Regions from separate parts of the Pseudokineococcus sp. 5B2Z-1 genome, predicted to be linked through region 2. Evidence: predicted binding sites of a transcription regulator. Region 2 holds the regulator's gene; each other region holds the start of a gene.
The links. Region 2 encodes HrcA, which represses chaperone genes, less so after heat shock. Its sites were predicted from a motif close to GNTNGCACTCGGNNNNNCCGAGTGCNANC; they were not measured.
Positions count from the first base shown of each region.

Region 1: groL (chaperonin GroEL) is a predicted target of HrcA. The motif match lies at 1,583-1,611, and genes of this name have one in related genera.
Region 3: WDV85_RS02865 (FmdB family zinc ribbon protein) is a predicted target of HrcA. The motif match lies at 1,374-1,402, and genes of this name have one in related genera.

Region 1 is NZ_JBBHZG010000001.1:785,260-788,523, forward strand. Features, by position in the region: gene groL (chaperonin GroEL) at 1-1,428, opposite strand, end outside; gene WDV85_RS03260 (cold-shock protein) at 1,774-1,980, opposite strand; gene WDV85_RS03265 (hypothetical protein) at 2,174-2,353, opposite strand; gene WDV85_RS03270 (DUF3263 domain-containing protein) at 2,359-2,664, opposite strand; gene WDV85_RS03275 (uracil-DNA glycosylase) at 2,898-3,264, shown strand, end outside.
Region 2 is NZ_JBBHZG010000003.1:498,204-501,467, forward strand. Features, by position in the region: gene dnaJ (molecular chaperone DnaJ) at 1-702, opposite strand, end outside; gene hrcA (heat-inducible transcriptional repressor HrcA) at 814-1,845, opposite strand; gene WDV85_RS10820 (TIGR03557 family F420-dependent LLM class oxidoreductase) at 2,035-3,057, opposite strand; gene WDV85_RS10825 (DUF3097 domain-containing protein) at 3,237-3,264, shown strand, end outside.
Region 3 is NZ_JBBHZG010000001.1:683,434-686,697, forward strand. Features, by position in the region: gene WDV85_RS02860 (penicillin acylase family protein) at 1-1,237, opposite strand, end outside; gene WDV85_RS02865 (FmdB family zinc ribbon protein) at 1,481-1,876, shown strand; gene WDV85_RS02870 (SAF domain-containing protein) at 1,993-2,775, shown strand; gene mscL (large conductance mechanosensitive channel protein MscL) at 2,966-3,264, shown strand, end outside.

The sequences.
Region 1 (3,264 bases), on a different contig from region 2:
GAGGCCGTGGCCGACCTCGAGGTTGCGCACCTTCTCCGCCACGACGCCGCCCTCGAGACCGGCGTTGACCGCGATCTGCTTGAGCGGGGCCTCGACGGCCACCTTGACGATGTTCGCGCCGGTCGCCTCGTCGCCCGTGAGCGAGAGGGTCTCGAACGCGCCCTTGCCCGCCTGGATGAGGGCGACGCCGCCGCCGGCGACGATGCCCTCCTCGACGGCCGCCTTCGCGTTGCGGACGGCGTCCTCGATGCGGTGCTTGCGCTCCTTGAGCTCGACCTCGGTGGCCGCGCCCGCCTTGATGACGGCGACGCCGCCGGCGAGCTTCGCGAGGCGCTCCTGGAGCTTCTCGCGGTCGTAGTCGGAGTCGCTGCGCTCGATCTCGGCGCGGATCTCGTTGACCCGGCCCTGGATCTGGTCGGTGTCGCCCGCACCCTCGACGATGGTCGTCTCGTCCTTGGTGATGGTGACCTTGCGCGCCTGGCCGAGGAGCTCGAGGCCGGTGCTCTCGAGCTTGAGGCCCACCGTCTCGGAGATGACCTGGCCGCCGGTGAGGATGGCCATGTCCTGCAGCATCGCCTTGCGGCGGTCGCCGAAGCCCGGCGCCTTGACGGCGGCGGAGCGGAAGATGCCGCGGATCTTGTTGACGACCAGCGTGGCCAGGGCCTCGCCGTCGACGTCCTCGGAGATGATGACGAGCGGCTTGCCCGACTGCGTGACCTTCTCCAGCAGCGGGAGCAGGTCCTTGATCGAGGAGATCTTGCCCTCGTTGAAGAGGATGTACGGGTCCTCGAGCACGGCCTCCATGCGCTCGGAGTCCGTGACGAAGTAGGGCGAGATGTAGCCCTTGTCGAAGCGCATGCCCTCGGTGAGCTCGAGCTCCAGGCCGAAGGTGTTGCTCTCCTCGACCGTGATCACGCCCTCCTTGCCGACCTTGTCCATGGCCTCGGCGATGAGCTCGCCGATGGACGCGTCGCCGGCGGAGATGCCCGCGGTGGCAGCGATCTGCTCGCGGGTCTCGACCTCGGTGGCGGAGGAGAGGAGCTGCTGCGAGACGGCCTCGACGGCGCGCTCGATGCCCTTCTTCAGGGCCATCGGGTTGGCGCCGGCGGCGACGTTGCGCAGGCCCTCGCGGACCATGGCCTGGGCCAGGACGGTGGCGGTGGTGGTGCCGTCGCCCGCGACGTCGTCCGTCTTCTTGGCGACCTCCTTGACGAGCTCGGCCCCGATCTTCTCGTACGGGTCCTCGAGCTCGATCTCCTTGGCGATGGAGACGCCGTCGTTCGTGATGGTGGGGGCGCCCCACTTCTTCTCGAGCACCACGTTGCGGCCCTTGGGGCCGAGCGTGACCTTCACGGCGTCGGCGAGCTGGTTCATGCCGCGCTCGAGACCGCGACGGGCGTCCTCGTCGAACGAGATGATCTTGGCCATGCTGGGGGTTTCCTCCCGGTGACGGGTGGGGCGGCCGGTCGGTGCCCGCGACGGACGGGTCGCGTGCGCGCCGGTCACGTCCCGCCGCGCCCACGGCCCTCACCTGACGACCGAGGTCCGTTGTCACTCTCGTGCGAGAGTGCCAGCCCCCATGATGAGCACTCTCCCCCCTCGAGTGCAAACGACCGGGCGTGCGGACGACCGGGGCGGGCGGACGACGCCGGCGGGCGGACGACCGGGCCCGCGCACCACGCCGGACCCCCGGACGCGACGACGCCGCCGCCCCGGCGGGGCGACGGCGTCGGACGGCGGCCCTGCTCGGGCGCCGGAGGGGTGCGGGGTGCCTCAGGAGGCGGGGCGGACGGCCTCGGCCTGCGGGCCCTTCTGGCCCTGCCCGACCTCGAACTCGACCTGCTGGCCCTCCTCGAGGGAGCGGTAGCCGTCCATCTGGATGGCCGACCAGTGCACGAAGACGTCGGGGCCGCCGCCGTCGACGGTGATGAAGCCGTACCCCTTCTCGGCGTTGAACCACTTCACGGTGCCCTGAGCCATGGTGCTACTCCTGTGTCGCTGTGTGCGGGTTCGAGGCCCGGGGAGGGCATCGGGTCTCACGCTCGCGTGGCTCGCGATGGTTCCGACGTGCGGGCCGTCCGTACGGGTGCGCGGTGGACCGGTGCTCATCGAACTGCTCGACCGGCGCCGAGAGTAGCGGCTGGCCCTGGCCGTGGCGAGGGTCGAGAGGCGCCTACCCGCCGAGCGAGAACCACACGCTGACGGCGAGCGCGGCGAGCGCCGCCAGCACCACGACGACGAGCACGGGGGCCGCGCGGCGCCAGGGGCCGGGGCGGGCCCGGTGGGCTCCCTGGCGGCGGGGCTCGCCGGCCGGCTCGTCGAGCTCGTCGCGGGGCGGCCCGGAGACGGCCACGCCCGTCAGCCCCGCGCGCCCAGCCGGCGCTCGGTGCGCGAGCGCTGGCGCTGGCTGCGCATGCGGCGCAGCCGCTTGACCAGCATCGGGTCGTGGGCGAGCGCCTCCGGGGAGTCGAGCAGCGCGTTGAGCACCTGGTAGTAGTGCGTGGCCGAGAGGTCGAAGAGCTCGCGGACCGCCTGCTCCTTCGCGCCGGCGTAGCGCCACCACTGGCGCTCGAAGGCGAGGATCTCCGCGTCGCGCGCCGAGAGACCTCCGGCGGGCGGGGCGGCGGGCTGCTCGGCGCTCGCGCCGGTGGCTGCGTCGTCCACTCCGGTCTCCTCCCGCGCTGCCGGCGTCGTCCGTCGGCGCCGAGCCCGCACCCTACGCCGCGAACCACACCGCTGTGGTTCGCCGGGGGCGCCGGTCACGGGCCGGTCCGGCGGACCGCCCGGACGGCCCCTACCGTGGCCGCGTGCTCGAGCCGGGGACCGCCGCAGGCACCGACGGCGCGGCCTCCCCGCCGCCCGAGGTGGTCGGCCCCGCACGCCGGGCGGGCGTCGACCTGGCGGTGGTCCACCCCGCCTGGTGGCCGGCGCTGGCCCCGGCGCGGGCGGACCTCGTGCGGGCCCTCGAGGCCGTGGCGGACGACGTCGCGGCCGGCCGGGAGGTCCTGCCCCGCGGCGACCGGGTGCTGCGCGCGCTCGCGCAGGCCCCGCAGGACGTGCGGGTCCTCGTCGTCGGCCAGGACCCCTACCCCACGCCGGGCCACGCCGTCGGCCTCTCCTTCTCAGTGGAGCCGGACGTGCGCCCGCTGCCCCCGACGCTGCGCAACCTCCTCGCCGAGCGGGACGCCGACACGGGCCTGCCGCCCGCGGCCACCGGCGACCTCACCGCCTGGGCGGGGCGCGGCGTCCTCCTGCTCAACCGTG
Region 2 (3,264 bases):
GCCGAAGCCGACCTCGCTCTGGCCGGCCAGCTGGATGCGGGTCCCGGTGCTGACGCCCGGGGGGATGCGGACCGTGAGGGTGCGCCGCTCCTGCACGCGCCCCTCCCCGGCGCACTCCGGGCACGGGTTCGGGATGGTCGTGCCGAAGCCGCCGCAGTTCGGGCACGGCGCGGTCGTCATGACCTGGCCGAGGAAGCTGCGCACCTGGCGCTGCACCTGGCCGCGGCCGCCGCAGACCTCGCACGTGCGCGGCGAGGTGCCGGGCTGGCAGCACGACCCCTGGCACGTGGAGCAGACGACGGCCGTGTCGACCTGGAGCTCGCGGTCGGCGCCGAAGACGGCGTCGCGCAGGTCGACCTCGACGCGCACCAGCGCGTCCTGGCCCCGGCGGGCCCGCGAGGCCGGGCCCCGACCGCCGCCCCCGGCCGCGCCGCCGAAGAAGGTCTCGAAGATGTCGCTGAAGCCGAAGCCCCCGCCCGCTCCCCCGCCGCCGAAGCCGCCGAGGCTCTCGCCGCGGTCGTAGGCGCGGCGCTTCTCGGGGTTGGACAGCACGTCGTAGGCCGCGGACACGTCCTTGAAGCGGTCGGCCTCGCCGGGGTTGACGTCCGGGTGCAGCTTGCGCGCCAGCTTCCGGTACGCCTTCTTGATGTCCTCGGTGGAGGCGTCGCGCGGGACGCCGAGGGCCTCGTAGTGGTCGCTCACCAGGGGTGCTCGCTCCTGTCGGGGTCAGGTCCGTGGGTCGGGACGGCGGCCGCCGGCGCTCGGGCCGGGGACGCACGGGCGGGCGGGGCCACCGGGCGCCCGCCCGCCGGGTCAGCTGCCGATGATGCGGGACACGTAGCGGGCCACCGCCCGGACGGCGGCCATGGTCGTCGGGTAGTCCATGCGCGTGGGGCCGAGGACGCCGAGGTGGGCGACCACCTGGCCGCCCGAGCCGTAGCCGCTCGTCACCACCGAGGCGTCGAGGAGCCGGTCGTGCTCGAGCTCGCGCCCGATGCGGACGGACACGCCGCCCGCGGCCGCCGCGGCGTCGTCGGCCATCTCCCCGAGCAGCCGCAGGAGGACGACCTGCTCCTCGATGGCCTCGAGGACCGGCGAGATGGACTGGGGGAAGTCGGTGCCCGCGCGCGCGAGGTTCGCCGTGCCCGCGAGGACGACGCGCTCCTCGCGCTCGGCGGACAGCGAGTCCTCGAGCGCCCGCAGGACAGCGCGCACGACGTCGCGGTCCTCCGGGCGGAAGCGCTCGGGCAGGGCCGGGAGGCGGGCGACGACGTCGGAGAGCCGGGCGCCCGCGGACGCCTCGCCGAGGCGCGTGCGCATCTCGGCGACGAGGGTCTCGGGCACCTCGTGCCCGACCTCGACCGTGCGCTGCTCGACCCGCCCGGAGTCGGTGATGAGGACGAGCAGCAGGCGCGGGCCGCCGAGCGGCACCAGCTCCACGTGGCGGACGGTCGCCCGGCTGAGGGACGGGTACTGGACGACGGCGACCTGGCGCGTGAGCTGGGCGAGCGCCCGCACGGTCCGCGTGAGGACGTCGTCGAGGTCCGTCGCGTCGTCCAGGAGGGTCGAGATGGCCCGCCGCTCCGCCGGGGACAGCGGCTTCACCGTGGAGAGCCGGTCGACGAAGGCGCGGTAGCCCTTGTCCGTGGGGACGCGGCCGGCGCTCGTGTGCGGCTGGGCGATGTAGCCCTCCTCCTCGAGGACGGCCATGTCGTTGCGGATGGTGGCGGGCGAGACCCCGAGGCTGTGGCGCTCGACGAGGACCTTGGAGCCGACCGGCTCCCGGGTCGCGACGTAGTCCTCGACGATGGCCCGCAGGACCGCCAGCCGCCGCTCGTCGCTCACCCGTGCACCTCCGCCCTCGTCCGCCCGCCGCGGCTGCGCGCCGCCGGGCCGGCGCGGCTCGCCCCGCGCCTGGCACTCCTCGGTCGTGAGTGCCAAGCCTACGCCCGCGCGGCGGGCGGCCCGGCACGGCGCCCGGGAGGCGCCGCGCCGGGCCGGACCGCGAGGGTCGCGGAGGACGCGGGGGCCGGCTCAGCCGCGGACGGCGCCGAGCACGCGGTCGGCGAGCCCCGGGCCCTGCGCGTCCTCGCTCGGCGTGAGAGCGCGCAGCGGCTCGGCCAGCTCGCGCCGGAAGAAGTCCATGAAGCCGTCGGGGTCCGGCCCCGCGTTCATGGTGACGACGTGGTCGAAGCCGGCGTCGACGAACTGCTGGGCCACCTCGAGGTGGCGGGCGACGTCGGGCCCGCAGGCGAACTGCTGCTGGATCTGCTCGAGGGTGACGCTCTGGGTCGCGGCGTCGAAGTTGACGGGGTTCGGCAGCTCGGACATGACCTTCCAGCCCGTCAGCGCCCACCGCGTCTTCTCCCAGACCGCCTGCGCGGCGCTCTCGGCGTCGGGCGCCCAGGCCAGCGGCACCTCGGCGTAGGCGGGCCCCTCGCCCCCGAGGCGCTTCCACGTGGCGACCATGTCGCCCTTCGGCTCCGTGGCGAACAGGCCGTCGCCCAGCTCGGCGGCGATGCGCGCGGACGCCGGGCCGCTGGCCGCGACGGCGACGGCGGGCAGCTCGTCGGGCAGGTCGAAGACGCGGGCGTCCTCCAGCTGCAGGTGCTTGCCCTCGTAGGAGCGGTACCCGCCCTGCCAGAGCAGGCGGATGATCTCCAGGGCCTCGCGGAAGCGCTCGTGGCGGCCGCGCACGCTGGGGAAGTGCTGGCCCCCGACGACGTGCTCGTTGAGGCGCTCGCCGGCGCCGACGCCGAGCGTGAAGCGCCCGTCCGAGATGATCTGCATCGTGGCGGCGGCCTGGGCGATGACGGCCGGGTGGTAGCGGACGCTCGGGCACGTCACGCCCGTCGCCAGGCGCAGCGTCGACGTCCTCGCCGCGATGTTGGCGAGCAGCGCCCACGTGAAGCCGCTGTGCCCCTGGGTGTCGAGCCAGGGGTGGAAGTGGTCGCTCATCTCGACGAAGTCGAAGCCGGCCTTCTCGGCCTCCACGGCCTGCCGGACGATCTCCTTCGGGTCGAAGGCCTCGGTCGCGAGCTTGTAGCCGATCTGCATGGTGGTCCTCCGCGGTGGTCCTCTGGGCTGGTCCGGTGGGCGCCCGCGGTGCGGATCCCCCGAGGTCGCGGGGAGGGCGGCGGGGCTGCTCGCGCCTCCACGCTAGGAGCGCCGCCGGGGTGGCGCACGCGGGCGCGGCGCCGCTGCGGCCGCACCCGCGCGGGCTAGCGTCGGTGCGCATGAGCAGCACGACCTCCGGCGCGCGCC
Region 3 (3,264 bases), on a different contig from region 2:
TGGCCACGTCCTCGCCGCCGGCCACGCGGATGGTCTCGGTGCGCGTGGTGAGCGGCACCTGCTCGCCCGCGCGGAGGGCGGCGCCGTCCCGGACGCGCTCGAGGTAGAGGTCGGTGACGTCCGAGCCGGTGTTCGTGAACCCCCACGCGACGTCGGCGGTGTGGCCGATGACGACGCCGGGCATCCCCGCGAAGGAGAAGCCGCTGACGTCGAAGGGGCAGTCGGCGTCCACCACGGTGCAGTGCAGCCCGACCTGCGACCAGGTGCTGGGGAAGCTCGCGGCGAGGTGGGGGTCGTTCGCGAGCAGCGGCTCGCCCGAGGCGGTGTGCTCGCCCGAGACCGCCCACGCGTTCGAGCCGATGCCCCCGGTGGCGCCGGAGCCGTCGCCGAGGAGGTCGGGCACGGCGGCGAGCGCCCGGTCGGCGCCCGCCACGGGGTCGGCGGGGTCGGCGAGGGCGGCCACGACGCCGGCGAGCACCTCGTCGTCCTCGGCGGGCGCCTCCGACGTCGTGGCGGCCGCCGGCGCGAGGGTGCCCGGCGCGCCCACCACGGGCTCGCCGACCGAGGCCGACGGCGGCGGGAAGAGCTGCTCGACGAGGCCGACGTCCCCCACGGCGCCGTACGCGGCGGCGCGCGCCAGCTCGTCGGAGTAGTTGGCGCGCAGCGACCAGGCCATGGCCTTGAGCCAGGCGAGGGAGTCGACGGGCGTCCACTCCTCGACGGGCCCGAGGTCCACGCGCGTGCCCAGCGCCGTGTACGCGGCCGAGAGCTCGCTCGGCGAGCGCCCGCCCGTGTAGGCGTTGACGCCGTCCGCGTAGGCCTCGAGGTAGGCGCGGGTCTCCGGGGCCAGGAGCGGCAGCTCGGCCTCGGCGACGCGCCGCCAGCCCATGGTGCGGACGACGGCGTCGGCCTCCACGGCGCCCGGGGCGTCCCCCACGAGCTCGGCGAGGCGGCCCGCCGTCACGTGGCGGCGGAAGTCCATCTGGAAGAAGCGGTCCTGCGCGTGGACGTACCCCTGCGCGAAGAAGAGGTCCTCGGGGTCCTCGGCGTAGACCTGGGGCACGCCGCGCGCGTCGCGCAGCACGCGCACCTGGGCGCCGAGGCCCGGGACGGCCACCTCGCCGGAGGTGTCGGGCAGCGGGCGGCGGAGCAGGACGACGACGGCCGTCACCGCGACGAGCGCCACCACGAGCACCACGGCGAGGGCGACGACGCCGGCGGATCGTGGTCGGGGCACGCGGCGAGGGTAGCCGCCGCCCCACGCCGGCCCCCTCTCCCGGACTGCCGCGCCCGGCGGCGGGTCGCCCGCGGGCGGGGCCCGCCGGGCCGGTGCAGCGGTCGGCGGGAGCACCCACGCGTCGCGGGCGAGTAGCCTTGGCACTCGCGGCGGCCGAGTGCCAGCCGCCCGGCGGGCTCACGGGTCCGCCCGCTCCGAGCTCCGCCCACCGCCGCCCCGTCGGCGCGACCCCGTGGAGGCCCTGTGCCCGTCTACGCCTACCGCTGCACCGAGTGCGGCACCCCGCTCGAGGTGCAGCAGTCCTTCAGCGACCCCAGCCTCACCGAGTGCCCCACCTGCTCGGGGCGCCTGCGCAAGGTCTTCAGCACGGTGGGCATCGTCTTCAAGGGGTCCGGCTTCTACCGCAACGACTCCCGCACCGGGACCGGCGGCGGCTCGAACGGCGGCAGCGGGTCGGGTGGCGCGGCCAGCGGCAGCGGCTCGAGCAGCAGCGGCAGCACGTCCGAGGGCGGCGGCTCCGGGACCACCGCGTCGACCGCGGCGACCGCGGGCTCCTCCGGCGGCTCGGGCTCCTCCGGCGGCTCGGGAACGTCGGGCTCCTCCGGCGGGTCGAGCTCCTCCGGCGGCTCGGCCGCCTGACCGCGCGGGCGGAGCGGCGGCGCCGCCCGCTGCGCACAGCCCCGGCAGCACGGATCCCCGTCCACAGGGCGCCGGTGGCGCCGCCGCCGGGGCGACGGCGCTCCTAGCGTCCCGGCGTGGTCACCTCCCGCTCCGACGCCGTGCGAGCCCCGCGCACCGGCCGTGGCCGGCCCGGGGCGCCGTCGAGGTGGTCCCGGCGCCGGCGCGGGGGCCGCCCGGGGGGCTCGCTGCGGGGTGCGCTGCGGGACCGGCTGCCCCCGTGGTCGGGCCGTCGCACCGTCGCGGCCCTCCTCCTCGCGACCGCCGCGGGGACCGCGGTGCAGGCCCTGCGGCCGGCGCCGGCGGCGGAGGACGGCACGGTCGTCGTCCTCACGGCCGACGCGCCCGCCGGCCACGTCCTGCGGGCGACCGACCTGCGCGCCGCCCCGGCCCCGCCCGGGCTCGTGCCCCGCGGCGCCGCCGCGTCGACCGCCGCGGCCGTCGGGCGCCGCCTCGCCTCGCCCGCCCGCGAGGGCGAGGTCGTCACCGACGCCCGCCTCGCCGGCCCGGGGCTGCTCGCCGGGGCCCGCGCCGGGGACGTGGCGGTCGGCCTGCCGCTCCCGGCGGCCTCGAGCGAGCTCGTCGCGCCCGGTGACGTCGTCCTCCTCCTCGCCGCCCCCGCCGACCCCCTGCTCGCCGACCCGTCGGCAGCCACCGCCCCCGGTGCCGCCGTCGTCGCGGAGCGCGCCGTCGTGCTGCGGGTGCCCGAGCGCGCCGGCGACGGCGCGCTCGGCCCGCTCGGCGGGGACCCGGCGGGCGGTGTCGTCGTCCTGGCGCTGGGCCGCGACGAGGCCCGGGGCGTGGCCGCGGCCGTGGCCGCCGGGAGCGGCGTGCAGCTCGCCCTGCTGCCCGACCCGTGACCCCTCGGTCCGCGCCGCCCCCGCTCGCGGGCCCCACCCGCGACCCCGGCCGTGATGTGCGCCGGCGTCGCCCGGAGCCCTGCCCGGGGTGCGTAGGTTCGCAGCGCCCGCCGCCCGGCGGGCGGTCCCGGACGGCGCCGGCCGGGCGGGCGAGGACGGCGGGCCGGGCCCGCCCCACCGAGGAGGGCACGTGCTCAGCGGCTTCAAGGACTTCATCCTGCGCGGCAACGTCATCGACCTGGCCATCGCGGTCGTCATCGGCGCCGCCTTCACGGCCATCGTGACGGCCATCAGCACGGACGTCTTCGGCAACCTCATCGCGGCGATCTTCGACGCGGAGGACATCGGCACGCTGGGCGTGGACATCCCGAGCCGGACCGGCGACGGCGCCACCACCGTCGTCTTCGGGACGACGATCGCCGCCGTCCTCAACTTCCTCATCGTCGCGGCGGTGCTGTACTTCCTCGTCGTCGTCCCGATGAACCGCCT